DNA from 3 places in the Streptomyces sp. NPDC002602 genome. Region 3 is predicted to be linked to each of the others. Evidence: riboswitches for the same ligand, from Rfam matches in the RefSeq annotation. Region 3 holds a riboswitch; each other region holds the start of a gene.

Region 1 (6,021 bases), on a different contig from region 3:
GGACTGGGCCGGGATGATGATCCGGCACGGCGGCGGACCGCGCGGCGGGGTCGCCCGTTCGGTGAAGCGGATGCGGACCTACCTCGGGGAACTCATCCACCGCAAACGGGACGATCTGGGCAACGACCTGATCTCGGATCTGATCCGGGCCGGCGACCACGGCGACCACCTGACGGAGGCCGAGGCCACCGCGATGGCCTTCATCCTGCTCTTCGCCGGCTTCGAGACGACCGTGAACCTCATCGGGAACGGCGTCCACTCCCTCTTCATGAACCCGGAGCAGCGCGAGCGCCTCCAGGTGTCCCTGGCCGCCGGCGAGAGCGGGCTGCTGGAGACCGGTGTCGAGGAGCTGTTGCGCTACGACGGGCCCGTGGAACTGGCGACCTGGCGGTTCGCCACCGAACCGCTGACCCTCGGCGGGCGGGACATCGCGGTCGGCGACCCGGTGCTGGTGGTCCTCGCGGCCGCGGACCGGGACCCCGCAAGGTTCGCGGAACCGGACACTCTGGACCTCTCCCGGAGTGACAATCAGCACCTCGGATACGGGCACGGCATCCATTACTGCCTCGGTGCGCCGCTCGCGCGCCTCGAGGGACAGACGGCGCTCAAAAGTTTGCTGATGCGTCTGCCGGATCTGGAACTCGCCGTTCCACCTGCGGACCTGCGCTGGCGGGGCGGGCTCATCATGCGTGGCCTACGCACCCTTCCGGTCCGCTTCACACCCCGAAACGACTGAGGCGCGACCGGGGCCGGCCTGACCGCGAGTCAGTTTCCGACCAAACTTGTTACTTGTATGCCAAGGCCGCTAGGTTCTGCCGTTACCCCGCCGTTATGCGAAAGGTACAGCCTCATGCGTTCCGGGAACGGCCGCCACAGACGCCCCAAGCAAATACCCGCACTCGTCGTCACCGCCGGAGTCACCGGTTCCGCGCTCGCCCTGCCGCTGCTCGCGGCAACCAACGCGAGCGCCGCCGACGCCGGCACGTGGGACACGGTCGCCGAGTGCGAGAGCGGCGGTTCCTGGAGCGCCAACTACGGCAGCGGCGCCTACGGGGGACTCCAGTTCACCCAGGAGCAGTGGAACGAGGCCGGCGGACTCGACTACGCGACGCGCCCCGACCTCGCCAGCCGCTCCCAGCAGATCGCCATCGCCGAGAAGGTGCTGGCCTCGCAGGGCCCCCAGGCGTGGCCGCTCTGCGCGTCCTCGGCCGGCCTGACGCGACAGGGCCCGTCGGCCGCGGTGGACCCGGGCCGGGTCGAGGCGCCCGCGCCGGTCGCGCCCACGCCCTCCCGCCCGGACTCCGCGGTGCCGAAGAGCGGTTCCACGCCGGCCACCGACTTCGGGGTGCCGACGCCCACCGCGCCCACCCCGACCCTGCCCTCCCCGTCCGGCGTGCCGTCGTTCACGCTGCCCGACGTACCGCAGGGGCCCAACGCCGGACTGCCCGTCATGCCGGACCCGGACCCGACCCTTCCGACCGGCCCGAGCAACCAGCCGCCGGTCGCCCCGACCACCCCGGGCGGCACGACCACCCCGGCGGTCCCCTCGGACCCCGCCAGGGACCCGAACCCGGCCGACCCCTCCACCACGCCCTCGGCGCCGACGGGCACTCCGACGGGCACCCCGACCGACTCGGCGGCGGACGGCGGCGGCAAGCACCGCGGCCCGGCGGCGAACGAGGGCCTCGGGGCCGTTCCCAACACCGCGCCGGAGCCCGTCTACACGGTGAAGGCGGGCGACAGCCTGACCGCCATCGCGGACGCCAAGGGACTCAAGGGCGGTTGGACCAAGCTCTACGAGGCCAACGAGCAGGTCATCGGAGGGGACGCGGACCTCATCAAGCCCGGCCAGAACCTGGATCTAACCAAGTAATAGGGGCAGTTCGGGCACCCATTAAGATCCGAATGTCCGGTTTCGGCAAGTGAGACATGCGTCTCTTCCGCCCAACTGGCGCGTCACGTATCGAAGCTGCCGCAAACCCTGCCCTCACCTGCGCAAACGTCCCTAAGCGGAACGCAAGTAGGGCCCTTTCCCCCCGATGTTGCTCGTTGAACATCGGGGGGAGACCTGTCTACCTTCTGAATCGCTCGCCACCGCGAGCCTCTTCGACCGCATCGCCGAATCCTGCCGGCGGACGGAGAGAACAGTCGTCGCGCAAGCGCCGAAGGCAGGAGCGGGGGAACCAAGGTAGGCGCCGGGACGGGCCGTCGAGAGACGGCCGCGAACCGGCTGGGGGTTAAGACGCACGCCAGTCGTGCGGCCGGGCAACTCACTCGCCCGAACCCGACAGCTCACCTCGTAGGCGTCGGTGAGGAGAAACTCCATGCTGCTTTCCGGCAAGGGCAAGCACCGTCGCGGCTCCAAGGCCGCCCGCATCGTCACGCTCGCCGGCGTCGCCGGTGTCGCCGTCGCGGCCCCGCTGATGGCCGCGGGCTCCGCGTCCGCCGCCACCACCTCCGAGTGGGACAAGGTCGCCTCCTGCGAGTCCGGTGGCAACTGGTCCATCAACACGGGCAACGGCTACTACGGCGGCCTGCAGTTCTCGTCCGGCACCTGGGCCGCCTACGGCGGCAAGGCGTACGCCTCGCAGGCCAACCAGGCCTCCAAGTCGCAGCAGATAGCCATCGCCGAGAAGGTCCTCAAGGGCCAGGGCAAGGGTGCCTGGCCGTCCTGTGGCGTGGGCCTGTCCAACTCCTCGTACGACGGCGGCGGCTCGGCCGAGACCCCCAAGCCGCAGAAGCAGCAGGCCGCTCCCAAGAAGCAGAAGGTCGCGCCGAAGACGGAGACCAAGCGCTCCGAGGGCTCCACCACCACCCGCTCCGAGCGTTCCACGGCCGCCCCGGCGCCGCAGAAGGCCCCGAAGGCGACCGCCGCCCCGAAGATCGGCAACGGCTCGTACGAGGTCAAGGCCGGCGACACCCTGGGCACCATCGCCGACGCGAACGGCGTCAAGGGCGGCTGGCAGAAGCTGCACGAGCTGAACAAGGACATCGTCCCGGACGCCGACCTGATCTACCCCGGGCAGAAGCTGAACCTCAGCTGAACCCCCCGATGACACCGCGTCAGTCCTGACGCACCCCCTGCCCGGCGCGTACCCCTCCACGCGCCGGGCGGTGGCGTGTCCGGGCCCGGTGACACCCGATCCCGCGGACGATCAAGAGTCGTATGTCCTGGAAGAAGGGTATTCGGGCCCTTTTTCGTCCCAGGACCCGGGCGGTCGGCCGGTCGAGTGGCCGGAGCCGGTTAGGCTCTAGTCGGCAAGGCCATCCCACGGCCTGACCCACCACCGCACACCCAGCGTCACATCCCAGAAGGAGATGCTCGTGCCGTCCATCGACGTCGTCGTAGCCCGGGAAATCCTGGACTCCCGAGGCAACCCCACGGTCGAGGTCGAGGTTGGCCTCGACGATGGCAGCACCGGTCGTGCTGCAGTTCCGTCCGGCGCCTCCACCGGTGCATTCGAGGCCATCGAGCTGCGTGACGGTGACCCCAACCGTTACTTCGGCAAGGGTGTCGAGAAGGCCGTCCTCGCCGTCATCGAGCAGATCGGCCCGGAGCTCGTCGGCTACGACGCCACCGAGCAGCGCCTGATCGACCAGGCCATGTTCGACCTGGACGCCACCGACAACAAGGGCTCCCTCGGCGCCAACGCCATCCTCGGCGTGTCCCTCGCCGTCGCGCACGCCGCGTCCGAGGCCTCGGACCTGCCGCTCTTCCGCTACCTCGGCGGCCCGAACGCGCACCTGCTGCCCGTCCCGATGATGAACATCCTCAACGGTGGGTCGCACGCCGACTCCAACGTGGACATCCAGGAGTTCATGATCGCCCCGATCGGCGCGGAGTCCTTCTCCGAGGCGCTGCGCTGGGGTGCCGAGGTCTACCACACCCTGAAGAAGGTCCTGCACACCAAGGGCCTCTCCACCGGCCTGGGCGACGAGGGCGGCTTCGCCCCGAACCTGGAGTCGAACCGCGCCGCGCTGGACCTCATCGTCGAGGCCATCAAGCAGGCCGGCTACGTCCCCGGCAAGGACATCGCGCTCGCGCTCGACGTCGCCGCGTCCGAGTTCTACAAGGACGGCAAGTACGAGTTCGAGGGCCAGTCCCGCTCGGCCGCCGAGATGACCGAGTACTACGAGGAGCTCGTCTCCGCGTACCCGATGGTCTCCATCGAGGACCCGCTGTACGAGGACGACTGGGCCGGCTGGAAGACCCTCACCGACAAGCTGGGCTCCAAGGTCCAGATCGTCGGCGACGACCTCTTCGTCACCAACCCCGAGCGCCTGGCCCGCGGCATCGAGGAGGGCTCCGCGAACGCCCTGCTCGTCAAGGTCAACCAGATCGGTTCGCTGACCGAGACCCTCGACGCCGTCGAGATGGCCCAGCGCAACGGCTTCAAGTGCATGATGTCGCACCGCTCCGGCGAGACCGAGGACGTCACCATCGCCGACCTCGCCGTCGCCGTGAACTGCGGCCAGATCAAGACCGGCGCCCCGGCCCGCTCGGACCGCGTCGCCAAGTACAACCAGCTGCTGCGCATCGAGGAGATCCTCGACGACGCCGCGGTGTACGCGGGCCGCTCCGCCTTCCCGCGGTTCCGCTCCGCGAACCAGTAGGAACGGCGAGGGCTAATCACGCCCCGGCCTCCGTACGTCCCCGCACTCGGTCCCGTACCGTGTGCGGGGACGTATTGCGTAGCGCACTCAGGGGAGGCGGGACCATGGCCGGGAACCGGGATCGGTTCTCCACCTTCTCGACCGCGACCAGACTCAAGGCACTCGGCGAACGGACCGCGGCGCACGTCTACCGTTCCCAGTCGCGCCGTCAGGTCCGCCGCAGCCGGCTCACCGGCCGGGCCGCGCTCCTGGTGCTCGTGCTCTGTACCCTGGTCGTCGCCCTCGCGTACCCCATGCGCCAGTACGTGTCCCAGCGCTCCGAGATCGCACAGCAACAGCGGGACGCCACCGACGCGCGCGAGCGGCTGGAGAAGCTCCGCGACGAGAAGGCCCGCTGGCAGGACCCCGCCTACGCGGAACAGCAGGCGCGCAAGCACCTGCACTTCCTGCGTCCGGGGGAGATCGGCTACATCATGAACGACCCCGGCACCGAGGCCAAGGAAGACCGCCGCACCGGGCAGGCCGGCTCCGACCGGCCCTGGTACTCGAACGTCTGGGACGGCGTCGACAAGGCCGACCGCCCCGGCGACTGACCCCGACACGCCACGCCCGCGACACACCCGCACACGAACGAAGAGACTCATCCCAGGCATGCAGACGCCCCCGCCCCAGACCGACCGCACCGAGCCGACCGCCGCGGACATCGAGGCGTTCCAGCAGCAGCTCGGCCGCCCGCCGCGCGGGCTGCGCGCCATCGCGCACCGTTGCCCCTGCGGGCAGCCGGACGTCGTCGAGACCGCGCCCCGACTCCCCGACGGCACCCCCTTCCCGACGCTGTTCTACCTGACCTGCCCGCGCGCCGCCGGTGCCATCGGCACGCTGGAGGCCAACGGCGTGATGAAGGAGATGCAGGCCCGGCTCGCCGACGACCCGGAGCTGGCCGCCGCCTACCGGGCCGCGCACGAGGACTACATCACCCGCCGCGACGCCATCGAGGTGCTCCAGGGCTTCCCGAGCGCCGGCGGCATGCCGGACCGGGTGAAGTGCCTGCACGTGCTGGTGGGTCACTCGCTGGCCGCCGGCCCCGGCGTGAACCCGTTCGGCGACGAGGCCCTGGCGATGCTGCCCGAGTGGTGGGCCAAGGGCCCCTGCGTCACCCCGTGCGGGGAGAAGAAGGACGCGGACGCGTGAGCACCACACGGGTCGCGGGCATCGACTGCGGCACGAACTCCATCCGTCTCCTCGTCGCGGACTGCGACCCGGCCACCGGCGAGTTCGTCGAGCTGGACCGCCGGATGACGATCGTCCGGCTGGGCCAGGGCGTGGACAAGACCGGCCGGCTGGCCCCGGAGGCGCTGGAGCGCACCTTCGCCGCGTGCCGCGAGTACGCCGCTGTCGTCAAGGAGC
Region 2 (6,021 bases), 630 kb from region 3:
CGGCCGTCGTCGTACGGGCGGGGGCGGGTTCGGCGGCGACGAAGGGCCGCCACCACGGTTCGGCCGGCGCGTCGGAGGCGCCCGGTTCGAACGGCTGGCCCGGTACCGGCAGGGCGATGGCGGACCCGGTCTCCCGGGAGGCGGTCACCGTGCCCTCGCCGGGCTCGTCCCAGGGGTGCAGGGCCAGGTTGAACGTGCCCCAGTGGATGGGCAGCATCGTGCCGTGCGGGATGCCGCCCTGGAGGTCCAGGTGGGCCTGCATGCCCTCCTGCGGCGTCATGTGGATCTCGCTCCAGTACTCGGAGTACGCGCCGATCTGGATCATCGTGGCGTCGAAGGGACCGTGCGTCGCGCCGATCTCCTTGAAGCCGGGGAAGTAGCCGGTGTCACCGCTGTGGTAGATCCGGTGGCGTTCCCCCGCGACGACCCAGGAGGCCCACAGGGTGAACTGCTGGTTGCGCAGTCCCCGGCCGCAGAAGTGCCGGGCCGGGGTGGCCGTCAGCGAGAGCCCGGCGACCTCGGTGGTCTCGTTCCAGTCGAGTTCGCGGATCCGGTCGGCGGGGACTCCCCAGCGCTCCAGGTGGGCTCCGACGCCGAGCGGGACGGCGAAGACGATGTCCCTGCCCGCCAGGGCCTTGATCGTCGGGAGGTCGAGGTGGTCGTAGTGGTCGTGCGAGATCACGACCACGTCGACGTCGACCAGCGAGGCCAGCGGCACGGGCACGGGGTGCAGCCGCTTGGGTCCGGCGAAGGGGAAGGGGGAGCACCGCTCGCCCCACACCGGGTCGAAGAGCACTCTGCGGCCGTCGATCTCGGCGAGCACGCTGGAATGCCCCATCCAGGTCAGGCGCAACCCGCTGACCGGCGGCTTCGCCAGTTCGGCGAGGGTCGTCGGATAGACCGGGATGGCGCCGGAGGGGCTGCGCCGGATCCGCTGTTCCTTGTGGAAGTAGATCTTGGCGAACTCCGCCATGGAGCCGGAGGGCCTGGTCCGGGCGCCGACCGGGTTCTGGAAGACGCCGTCGGCGAAGTTCGGCGAGCGGCGGATCCGCTCCAGGCGGGCGCCTGACGGGTCCGCGCCGAAGGCTTCGGGCCGAAGGGCGCGCAGCCGGGGACGCAGGGGACGGGAGCCGGTCAAGGCGCCTCCTGGGTGGATCGGGGCGGGACGGTCGTACGTCTACGACCATCCCAACGCACACCGGCCCCGAAGGATTCCGCCCCCGCCGACCGACTCCCCGGGCCCGCCGTCCCTCGACCCGGTCGGCGGATCCCCCCTCGGCCCCGGCCCGGCCCCACGGGTCGGTCCTGCAGCCTTGGCCCTACAGGGGCAGCAGGTCGGGGCGCTTGGCCTCGACGTGGTCCCCGGAGGACTCCCCGCGCAGTCGTCGACCGATCCAGGGGACCAGGTGCTCGCGCGCCCACTGGATGTTGTCCCGCGTCACGTCCACCGATCCGCGCGGTCGCTCCGGCGGCCACGGCTGGTCCGGGTCGGTCGGCACGTCCAGGCCGAGCACCTGCGCGGCGCGCAGCGCGACGCGGGTGTGGCCCTCGGGAGAGAGGTGCAGTCGGTCGCCGTCCCAGGCCCGTCGGTCCTGTACGGACTTCAGGGACCACAGGTCGAGGACCGGGCAGTCGTACTTGTCCGCCACGGCCCGCACGTGTGCGTTGTACGTGGCGATCTTGCCCCGCATGTACCGCAGGACCGGTACGCCCCGGGTGTCGAACCCGGTCGTGATCATGACCTGTCCGACGGAGCCGACCAGGTCGGCCACGGCCGCCTCGAAGCGTTCCGCCGTGGCGTCCGGGTCGCTGCCCGGCCGGATGATGTCGTTGCCGCCCGCGCAGAAGGTGACCAGGTCCGGCGCGAGGGCTTTGGCCCTGGGTACCTGGTCGGCCACGATCTGGTCGAGGAGCTTTCCGCGCACGGCCAGGTTGGCGTACCGGAAATCGTGTTCTTCACGCCGATCGGCCAGGAGTACGGCCAGCCGGTCCGCCCAGCCGAGATGCGAATCCCCGGGTCCCGGGTCCCCCACGCCCTCGGTGAAGCTGTCCCCGATCGCCGCGTACGAGCCGATGGTCTTGAGTGTCGTCTTCGTCGCTGCCACAGCTCGACATCCTTCACCCCCGCGGCCGACCTACGCCAACGTAATGAGGGGTTGACGGACCGTGATCTATCCCACCATGCATACGTGGAATAAGAATCGCGTGAGGCCGGGACCCCCCTCGGGTCCCGGCCTCACGCGTGTCCGTGCTCCTGCGGGCCGTGCGTCAGATGCTGACGCCCTTCGAGCGGAGGTAGGCCAGCGGGTCCACGTCCGAGCCGTAGGACGGGCCGGTGCGGATCTCGAAGTGGAGGTGCGGGCCGGAGGAGTTGCCGGTGGAGCCGGAGAGCCCGATCCGCTGTCCGGGCGTGACGCTCTGGCCCGTCGAGACGGACAGCGAGGACATGTGGCCGTACTGCGAGTACTTGCCGTCCGCGTGCCGGATCACGACCTCGTTGCCGTACGCGCCGCCCCATCCGGCGGAGACCACGGTGCCCGCGCCGACGGCCTTGACGGTGGTGCCGGAGCTCGCGATGAAGTCGACGCCGGTGTGGTAACCGGAGGACCACATGGCGCCGGAGGCGCGGTACTGGGTGGAGATCCCGCCGCCGACCGGGGCGACGAAGCCGGTGCCCGTACCGGAGTTCGCGGAGGTGTCATCACCCTGGCCGGTGGGGGCCGCGGGCCGCTTGGCGGGGGCCTTGGAGGCGGAACCGGCCTCGGAGTCGGCCTGAGCGGCGCCGGAGGACCGGTCGGTCGACTCCGGAGCGGCGGCGGCACCCTTCGCGGAGCGCGACTGCGACGGGCGGGCCGGAGCGGGGGCGGACTCGGCGGCGGGAGCGGCCGCGCCGAGGTTCAGCTTCAGGCCGGGGTGGATCATCGAGGGGTCGGAGCCGACGGCCTGCCGGTTGTCGGCGTACAGCCGCTCCCAGCCACCGGAGACCTGACGGTCGGCGGCGATCTTCGAGAGGTAGTCGCCCGACACGACGGTGTAGACGGTCGGGGCGGCCTTCGCGGCGACGGGAGCGGCCTGGGTGGCCTGGAGGGACACCGGGGCCTGCGGGACCGAGACGGGCGCGGCGTCCGGGGCCGACACGGGCGCGGCGACGGGGGCCGATGCGGGTGCGCCGGCCGCGTGGGCGCCGGCGGCTCCGATCAGCGGCAGGGCGAGAGCCGCACCACCGGTTCCCGCGACGGCGAACCCGCGGGACAGCGAACTGGTCTTCGGACGGCGGTGCTTACCCTTTGCGGGCATGGCGAATTCCTCTCCGACGCCTGCGAGGTGAGCTGTCGGGTTCGGACTGGAGATGTCCGGCCGGGCATCGGCGTCGGTGACGACGGCCGAAGTGCGGCTTCACCCCTAGCCGTCCCGGAGACGAGGCCCGGAACGGCGGCTTACCTGGTTCCCCCGCTCCTGCCGCGCGCGTGAATAGTCGGGTGGGGTTCCCGGGCGGCGGCAGGATTAGGCGGTCCACCCGGATCGATCGCGAAGGTAATCGAGTCCTGCCGCACACAACAAGCCATGAATTTCCTGACGGAATCCCAGACATGGGGGGACGGCGAAATTCCCGTCACCCTCTGTCCATTCCGGGCCGGCAACAACCCTCGTCACATGGCAATTCGAGTTTCGTGATCAGGCACGCACGGTCACCGTATGATCTGGCTCACGGAGCGTGGCGCGATCTCGCCGCCGCTCATGGCAAGTTGTTTCCAAGTAGTGTAATTCGGACACTCACGACGACGCGGAGGAACCCCCTTGACCCGGCAGATACCCCGAACCCCGTCCGTGACGCCCGAACTGTCCGGAGTGCGCAACTTCCGTGACGTGGGCGGGCTGACGACCATCGACGGACGGAGGGTCAGGTCAGGACGACTCTTCCGAAGCGGACATCTCGCACATGCCACCGAAACCGATGCACAGTTCCTCGTATCGCTCGGGCTGCACACCGTCTTCGACTTCCGCAACGACGCCGATCACGCCCTGGAAGGGCAGGACGTGGCGCTGCCCGGCGTCCTCAACGTGAACATCCCCCTCTCCGATCCCGCCGACGGTCGGGAGTTCTGGACGATGGTCCGCGACGGCGAGCTCGACCGACTGCGTGACGTACTGGGCGACGGAAAGGCCGCCGCCCGGATGGAGAACTCCTACCGCGGCATCATCCGGAACCGGACCGTCGAACACGGTCGGGTCGTGCGCGCCCTCGCCGAGGAGAGCCTCCCCGCCCTGATGCACTGCGCGGCGGGCAAGGACCGGGCCGGCCTGTCGATCGCCGTCACCCTGCTCGCGCTCGGGGTGGAGCGCGAGGTGATCGTGGCGGACTACCTGGAGTCGAACGCCCCGCACAACCGCTACCGGGTCCGCCGGGGCAGTGACGCGCCCGAGGCCCGCTCGCCCGAGGTCATGGCCCTGCTCGCCCCGCTCTTCGACGCCCGCGCCGAGTACCTGGGCGCCGCGTTCGAGGTCGTCGACGAGACCTGGGGCGGGGTGGACGGCTATCTGACGGAGGGTCTCGGGCTGACGCCCGAGACCCTCGACCGGCTGCGGGACCGGCTCCTGGAAGAGCCGGTCTGATCCCGTCGGTCCGATCCCGTCGACGGCGGGCACCGCCGGTGGAAGCGGGCCGTCAGCGGTTGCCGACGGCCTGCTTCACGAGCGTCCTGCCGAACTCCCACATCAGCCCGCCCCCGCCGTGCGCCTCGTCCATGACCTCGCGGAAGGCGCCGACGAACCGGTCGACGTCCCGCTCGTCCACGATCAGCGGCGGAATGAGCTTGATGACCTCCAGGTGATCCCCGGAGACCTGGGTGAGGATCCGGTGCTTCTGGAGCAGCGGCACCACGACCATCTGCGCGAAGAGCCCCTTGCGGGCCGCCTGGAGCATCGTCCAACGGCTGCGCAGCCCCAGCGAGGACGGTCGGCCGAACTCGATGCCGATCATCAGGCCGCGACCGCGCACCTCGTGCAGCAGCTCGTACTCGTCCACCAGGGCGGCGAGCCGTCCGCGCAGCAGGTCGCCCGTCGATCGCGCGCGGGCCACCAGTGCCTCGTCGTCCATGACGGAGAGCACCGCCAGTCCGGCCGCCATCGCCTGTGCGTTGGATCCGAAGCTGGCGGAGTGCACCAGGACCCGGTCCATCGAGGAGTAGACCTTCTTGAAGATCCAGTCCTTGCCGAGGGTGGCGCCGACGGGCACGTACCCCCCGGAGAGGGCCTTGGCCACGCACACCAGATCCGGCTCCACGCCGGGTTCGTGCTGATAGGCGTAGAAGTCACCGGTACGTCCGAGGCCGGTCTGCACCTCGTCCGCGATCAGCAGCGCCTTGTGCCGGTGCAGGAGTTCCTGTGCGGCGAGCAGGAACCCGGGCGGGGCGGCCAGCACGCCCTTGCCCTGGATCGGTTCGACGACGAGGGCGGCCACGTCGCCCCGCCGCAGTTCGCGCTCCAAGGCGGCCAGTTCTCCCAGCGCGATCCTCGTGTCGGGCAGCAGCGGGGCGAAACCGTCCCGGAAGCCGGCCTCCCCGTTGACCGAGAGCGAGCCGGTGGTGAGCCCGTGGAAGGCGTGGTCGCAGTAGAGGACCCTGGGGCGCCCGGTGGCGTACCGGGCGAACTTCAGGGCGGTCTCCACTGCCTCGGTGCCGCTGTTGCCGAAGAAGACCCGGTCCAGGTGCGGACTGTACGACAGCAGCTTCTCCGCGAGCAGTCCGGGCAGCGGCTGGCAGTCGAAGCGGGTGAGGTCGGCGAGCTGCGCGTCCAGCACGTCGTGCAGGGCGCGCCGGACCACGGGGTGGTGGCGGCCCAGCCCCATCACCCCGAACCCGGCCAGCATGTCCAGGTAGTCGTTGCCCTCGGCGTCGAAGAAGTGGGCTCCCTCGGCCCGCTCGTAGACCTTGTCGAAGCCGATGGTGCGCAGCATCCGGGGCAACTGGTGGTTGAGGTGGCGGCTGTGCAGCTCGTACCGCTCTCCACCGCGTTCGGCCA
Region 3 (6,021 bases):
GGCGCGTCGGGGCCTCCACCGAGAACATCCAGGCGATCTTGTGGCGCGTCTGCGTCAGCAGGGCGATCAGCCCGGGGCTCGCGGACGCCTGGGACAGCGTCTCGTGGAACCAGCCCCCCAGGGCCCGCAGATCCTCCCCTTGGGCTCTCCTGGCCCGTTCCTGGCCCAGCCTGACCAGTCCGCGCAGCACCTTCAGGTGCGCCTCGGTGCGTCGGCGGGCCGCCCGGGAGGCGGCGAGGGGCTCCAACAGCATCCGCAGCTCCAGGAGGTCCGAGGCCTCCTGCTCGGTCGGCTCGGCCACACAGGCGCCGGCGTGCCGGCGGGTCGTGACGAAGCCCTCGGACTCCAGGGTGCGCAGGGCCTCGCGGACCGGGACGCGCGAAACCCCGTAACGGCGGGCCAGCACTTCCTCGGTGAGGCGGCCGCCGGGCCCGAAGACCCCGGAGATGATGTCGTCGCGGATTGCTGTGCATACCGCGTGCGCAGGAATTCGCAAGACCGGACCTCCGCTTGATTTCGTGACCGTGCCGCGACTCTATTGCAACACACGATAATTTCCGAGGACGGCCCTGGATGTGAAACATTTTCCCGCCAACGCGAAAGGCCCCGGCTCGATGAGCCGGGGCCTTCAGCGAAGAGTCGCGGAGCGATCAGACGTTGACGTCGTGCGAGCGCAGGTATGCGATCGGGTCGATGTCCGAGCCGTACTGCGAGCCGGTGCGGGCCTCGAAGTGCAGGTGCGGGCCGCTGGAGTTGCCCGTGGAGCCCGACAGGCCGATCTGCTGGCCCGGGGTGACCTGCTGGCCGACGGAGACGTCCAGCGAGGACATGTGCCCGTACTGGGTGTACGTGCCGTCGTTGTGCTTGATGACGACGTTGTTGCCGTACGCGCCGCCGTAGCCGGCCTCGACGATCGTGCCGGCGCCCACGGCGTGGACCGAGGTGCCGGACGCCGCGTGGAAGTCGATGCCCGTGTGGCTGCCGGAGGACCACATGCCGCCGCCCGCGTGGTACTGCGTGCTGACGTAGGAGCCGTCGACGGGAGCGACGAAGGTGTTGAGGCGCTTGCGCTCGGCCTCGCGGGCCGCACGCTCCGCGGCCTCTCGCTCGGCCTTCGCCTTGGCCTCGGCGAGGCGCTTGGACTCGGCGGCGCGCTGCTTGGCGTCGGCCTCGGCCTGCGCCTTCGCGGCGGTGATGTCGGCGGCGCGCTGCTGGGACTCGGCCTGGGTCTCGATCTCACCCTGGAGGTCCTCGGCGACGACGACGGCGTTGAGGCCGGTGTCCTCCACCGTGGGGGCGGCGGGCTCGCCCGCGGCGAACGCGGGGCCGGCCAGCGTGCCCACGACGCCGGTGGTGGCGAGGGCGGCTATACCGGCGTAGCCGGCGGTCTTGCGGCTCAAACGGCTCGAACCGCGGTGCTTACCGGCGACACGATTGCTGCCAAACGCCATGAAGAGGTTGATCCTTTCCTTCCTTCTCGCCTACCGGGTTAGCTGACGGGTTCGGAGCAGGAAGGTCTCCTACGGGCCCCCTCTTGCGAGGCGGTCCGATTCACCCCAGGGACACATGTGGGTCCCCGGCTCCCCAGGCTCGCGCCTGACGGGGACTCGGCGATCGCTGTCCGGTGCCGCGGGTGCGGCGGGCACAACTGACGAACAGCACGGCCGACGCTAGGCGGATCTTCAGTCAATCGCCAAACAGGTGCGCGCTTTTGTTACCTACGCCACACCGCATACAAGCAACCTCACCACTAAATGGACAAAAGGGGCTCAGGCGACAAGTCGCCTGAGCCCCTTTGATTTCAGGTCAGTTGCCGACGACGCTCACTTCGCCGATCCCCAGCGCCCGCACGGGCTCCGCGATCTGCGACGCGTCGCCCACGAGGATCGTGACCAGCCGGTCCACGGGGAAGGCGTTGACCACGGCCGAAGTCGCCTCCACCGTTCCCGTCGCGGCGAGTTGGGCGTACAACCGGGCCTGGTAGTCGTCCGGCAGTTCCTGCTCCACCTGATCGGCGAGGGTGCCCGCGACCGAGGCGGCGGTCTCGAACTTCAGCGGGGCCACGCCCACCAAGTTCTGCACCGCCACGTCCCGTTCGGCATCGGTCAGACCGCCCTCCGCGAGGGTGCGCAGCACCGTCCAGAGGTCCTCCAGCGCCGGGCCGGTGTTCGGGGTGTCCACCGAGCCGCTGATGGCCAGCATCGACGCGCCCTTGCCGTCGGCGGTCGAACGCAGCACCTGCCCGAAGGCGCGCACGCCGTAGGTGTACCCCTTCTCCTCGCGCAGCACCTTGTCGAGGCGCGAGGTGAGGGTGCCGCCGAGGCAGTACGTGCCGAGCACCTGGGCCGCCCAGACGCGGTCGTGACGGTCCGCGCCGATCCGGCCGATCAGGAGCTGCGTCTGGACCGCTCCGGGGCGGTCCACGATGACCACGCGGCCCGTGTCGTCGGCCGTCACCGGCGGCACCGGGAGCGGATCGGCGGAATTGCCCGTCCAGGCGCCCAGGGTGTCCGCCAGGACGGCGTCCAGGTCGATCCCGGTCAGGTCGCCCACGACCACCGCGGTGGCGGTCGCGGGGCGCACGTGGGCCTCGTAGAAGGCGCGTACGGCACCGGAGTCGATGCGGGCGACCGTCTCCTCGGTGCCCTGGCGGGGCCGGGAGATCCGCAGGTCGGCCGGGAACAGCTCCTTGGAGAGCTGCTTGGCGGCGCGGCGCTGCGGGTTGGCCGACTCGTGCGGGATCTCGTCGAGTCGGTTGCGCACCAGCCGGTCGACCTCGCTGTCCGCGAAGGCCGGGGCGCGCAGTGCCTCGGCGAGCAGGCCGAGCGCCTTCGCCAGGCGGGAGGCGGGAACCTCCAGCGAGACCCGCAGGCCCGGGTGGTCGGCGTGCGCGTCGAGGGTCGCTCCGCAGCGCTCCAGCTCCGCCGCGAACTCCTCGGCGGAGTGCTTGTCGGTGCCCTCGGACAGGGCGCGGGCCATGATGGTGGCCACCCCGTCCAGGCCCTCGGGCTCCGCGTCGAGCGGGGCGGCGAGGTTGATCTCGACGGCGACGACCTGCTGCCCCGGACGGTGGCAGCGCAGCAGGGTCAGCCCGTTGGCGAGCGCACCGCGCTCGGGGGCCGGGAAGGCCCACGGCCTGGCCTCGCCGGCCTCCGGCCGCGGGTGGAAGGTCATCGTGACGGCTGCGGTGTCGCTCACTGCTCCGCCCCTTCGTTCTCGTCGTTCTCGTCGGACTCGTCGGCCGGCAGGGGCTCGTAGACGAGCACCGCGCGATTGTCCGGGCGCAGTCGGGCGGCGGCCACGGCCTGCACCTCCTCGGCGGTGACGTCCAGGACGCGGCCGACGGCGGTCAGGGCGAGCTGCGGGTCGCCGAACAGCACCGCGAAGCGGCACAGTTCGTCGGCGCGGCCGGCGACCGTGCTCAGCCGGTCCAGCCACTCCCGTTCCAGCTGGGCCTGGGCCCGTTCCATCTCCTCGGCGGTGGGGCCCTCGGCGGCGAACCGCGCGAGTTCCTCGTCCACGGCCGCCTCGATGGCGGGCACCTCGACCCCGCTGGAGGTCTTGACGTCCAGCCAGCCGAGCGACGGCGCGCCCGCCAGGCGCAGCATGCCGAATCCGGCGGCCACGGCGCTCTGGTCGCGGCGGACCAGGCGGTTGTGCAGCCGCGAGGACTCGCCGCCGCCGAGGACGGTCAGCGCCACGTCGGCGGCGTCGCACTCGCGGGTGCCGTCGTGCGGCAGCCGGTAGGCGGCCATCAACGCGCGGGCCGGGACCTCCTCGACGATCTCCTCGCGCAGTTGGCCGCCCATGACCTCGGGCAGCGAGCCGTCGCGCGGCGGCTGCTTGCCGTCGTGCGAGGGGATGGAGCCGAAGTACTTCTCGACCCAGGCGAGCGCCTGCTCGGGGTCGATGTCACCGACGACCGAGAGCACCGCGTTGTTGGGCGCGTAGTACGTGCGGAAGAAGTGACGCGCGTCCTCCAGGGAGGCGGCGTCCAGGTCGGCCATGGAGCCGATCGGGGTGTGGTGGTACGGGTGTCCCTCGGGGTACGCGAGGGCGGTGAGCCGCTCGAACGCGGTGCCGTAGGGCACGTTGTCGTACCGCTGGCGGCGCTCGTTCTTGACGACGTCGCGCTGGTTCTCCATGGACTCGTCGTCCAGGGCGGTCAGCAACGAGCCCATCCGGTCCGCCTCCAGCCAGAGGGCGAGCTCCAGCTGGTGGGCCGGCATCGTCTCGAAGTAGTTCGTGCGCTCGAAACTGGTGGTGCCGTTCAGCGAACCGCCGGCGCCCTGGACGAGCTCGAAGTGCCCGTTGCCGGGTACGCTCGCGGACCCCTGGAACATCAGGTGCTCGAAGAGGTGAGCCAGACCGGTCCGGCCCTTGACTTCGTGGCGCGAGCCGACGTCGTACCAGAGGCAGACCGCGGCGACCGGGGTCAGGTGATCCTCGGAGAGCACCACGCGCAGGCCGTTGGCCAGCCGGTGCTCGGTCGCTGTCAGGCCGCCGGAGCCGGCCTGGGCTGTGGCCGTGTGACCCATGGGCATGTGGTCCCTTCGATCGCGATGCAGAGATTTCTGTCAGACCTGCCACTGTATGCAAGCGCGTCGGCCACCGGAGAAGTTCCCGGGTTCACTCCTGGGTCGGAGTCGGCGTTGTCGGTGCCTCGGGACACAATGGTCCGCGTCACCACTGTCCGGAAGGCCGACCCAGCCTTGCGGCCACAGCCCGTCAGTCCCCGTCAGACCCCGAGTACACCCCCCTTTCATGGTTAAGGAGCCGCGCAGCGATGGCCCGCCGCAGCACGAAGACCCCGCCGCCGGAGGATTTCGAGGAGAAGATCCTCGACATCGACGTCGTCGACGAAATGCAGGGCTCCTTCCTCGAGTACGCGTACTCGGTGATCTACTCCCGTGCCCTGCCCGACGCCCGTGACGGCATGAAGCCGGTGCACCGGCGCATCGTCTACCAGATGAACGAGATGGGCCTGCGCCCCGACCGCGGCTACGTGAAGTGCGCGCGCGTCGTCGGCGAGGTCATGGGCAAGCTGCACCCCCACGGTGACGCGTCGATCTACGACGCCCTGGTGCGCATGGCCCAACCCTTCTCGATGCGGCTGCCGCTGGTCGACGGCCACGGCAACTTCGGTTCACTCGGCAACGACGACCCGCCGGCCGCGATGCGTTACACCGAGTCGAGGATGGCCGACGCCGCGTCACTGATGACGGACGGCATCGACGAGAACACCGTCGACTTCGCCGCGAACTACGACGGCCAGGAGCGCGAGCCGGTCGTCCTGCCGGCCGCGTACCCGAACCTGCTGGTCAACGGCGCGTCCGGCATCGCGGTCGGCATGGCCACCAACATGGCCCCGCACAACCTCGGCGAGGTCATCGCGGCCGCGCGCCACCTGATCCGCTACCCGGAGGCGGACCTGGAGGCGCTGATGCGCTTCGTGCCGGGTCCCGACCTGCCGACCGGCGGACGCATCGTGGGGCTCGCCGGCATCAAGGACGCCTACGAGAACGGTCGAGGCACCTTCAAGATCCGCGCGACCGTGGCCGTGGAGGACGTGACCCCGCGCCGCAAGGGCCTGGTCGTCACCGAACTGCCCTTCACGGTCGGCCCCGAGAAGGTCATCGCGAAGATCAAGGACCTGGTCGGTTCCAAGAAGCTCCAGGGCATCGCGGACGTCAAGGACCTCACAGACCGCTCGCACGGCCTGCGCCTGGTCATCGAGATCAAGAACGGCTTCCACCCGGAGGCCGTCCTGGAGCAGCTCTACAAGCTGACGCCGATGGAGGAGTCCTTCGGCATCAACAACGTCGCGCTGGTCGACGGCCAGCCGCTGACCCTGGGCCTCAAGGAGCTGCTGGAGGTCTACCTCGACCACCGCTTCGAGGTCGTCCGGCGACGCAGCGAGTTCCGGCGGGGCAAGCGGCGCGACCGCCTGCACCTGGTCGAGGGGCTCCTCGTCGCGCTGCTCGACATCGACGAGGTCATCCGCCTCATCCGGGACAGCGA

The links. Region 3 has a riboswitch for cyclic di-AMP ahead of ACFYW3_RS00470 (M23 family metallopeptidase). Riboswitches for the same ligand answer to the same signal wherever they lie in the genome.
Positions count from the first base shown of each region.
Region 1: linked by a shared signal. The riboswitch ahead of ACFYW3_RS33985 (transglycosylase family protein) and the one ahead of ACFYW3_RS00470 (M23 family metallopeptidase) in region 3 are both predicted to bind cyclic di-AMP.
Region 2: linked by a shared signal. The riboswitch ahead of ACFYW3_RS02975 (peptidoglycan DD-metalloendopeptidase family protein) and the one ahead of ACFYW3_RS00470 (M23 family metallopeptidase) in region 3 are both predicted to bind cyclic di-AMP.

Region 1 is NZ_JBIAQX010000020.1:20,865-26,885, forward strand. Features, by position in the region: gene ACFYW3_RS33975 (cytochrome P450) at 1-736, shown strand, start outside; gene ACFYW3_RS33980 (transglycosylase family protein) at 851-1,873, shown strand; cyclic di-AMP (ydaO/yuaA leader) riboswitch at 2,151-2,321, shown strand; gene ACFYW3_RS33985 (transglycosylase family protein) at 2,325-3,044, shown strand; gene eno (phosphopyruvate hydratase) at 3,319-4,614, shown strand; gene ACFYW3_RS33995 (septum formation initiator family protein) at 4,719-5,207, shown strand; gene ACFYW3_RS34000 (DUF501 domain-containing protein) at 5,266-5,805, shown strand; gene ACFYW3_RS34005 (exopolyphosphatase) at 5,802-6,021, shown strand, end outside.
Region 2 is NZ_JBIAQX010000001.1:745,396-751,416, reverse strand. Features, by position in the region: gene ACFYW3_RS02985 (MBL fold metallo-hydrolase) at 1-1,138, opposite strand, end outside; gene ACFYW3_RS02980 (SGNH/GDSL hydrolase family protein) at 1,320-2,105, opposite strand; gene ACFYW3_RS02975 (peptidoglycan DD-metalloendopeptidase family protein) at 2,269-3,297, opposite strand; cyclic di-AMP (ydaO/yuaA leader) riboswitch at 3,302-3,488, opposite strand; gene ACFYW3_RS02970 (tyrosine-protein phosphatase) at 3,799-4,614, shown strand; gene ACFYW3_RS02965 (aspartate aminotransferase family protein) at 4,667-6,021, opposite strand, start outside.
Region 3 is NZ_JBIAQX010000001.1:117,901-123,921, reverse strand. Features, by position in the region: gene ACFYW3_RS00475 (GntR family transcriptional regulator) at 1-496, opposite strand, end outside; gene ACFYW3_RS00470 (M23 family metallopeptidase) at 651-1,451, opposite strand; cyclic di-AMP (ydaO/yuaA leader) riboswitch at 1,464-1,623, opposite strand; gene ACFYW3_RS00465 (pitrilysin family protein) at 1,807-3,174, opposite strand; gene ACFYW3_RS00460 (pitrilysin family protein) at 3,195-4,538, opposite strand; gene ACFYW3_RS00455 (DNA topoisomerase (ATP-hydrolyzing) subunit A) at 4,787-6,021, shown strand, end outside.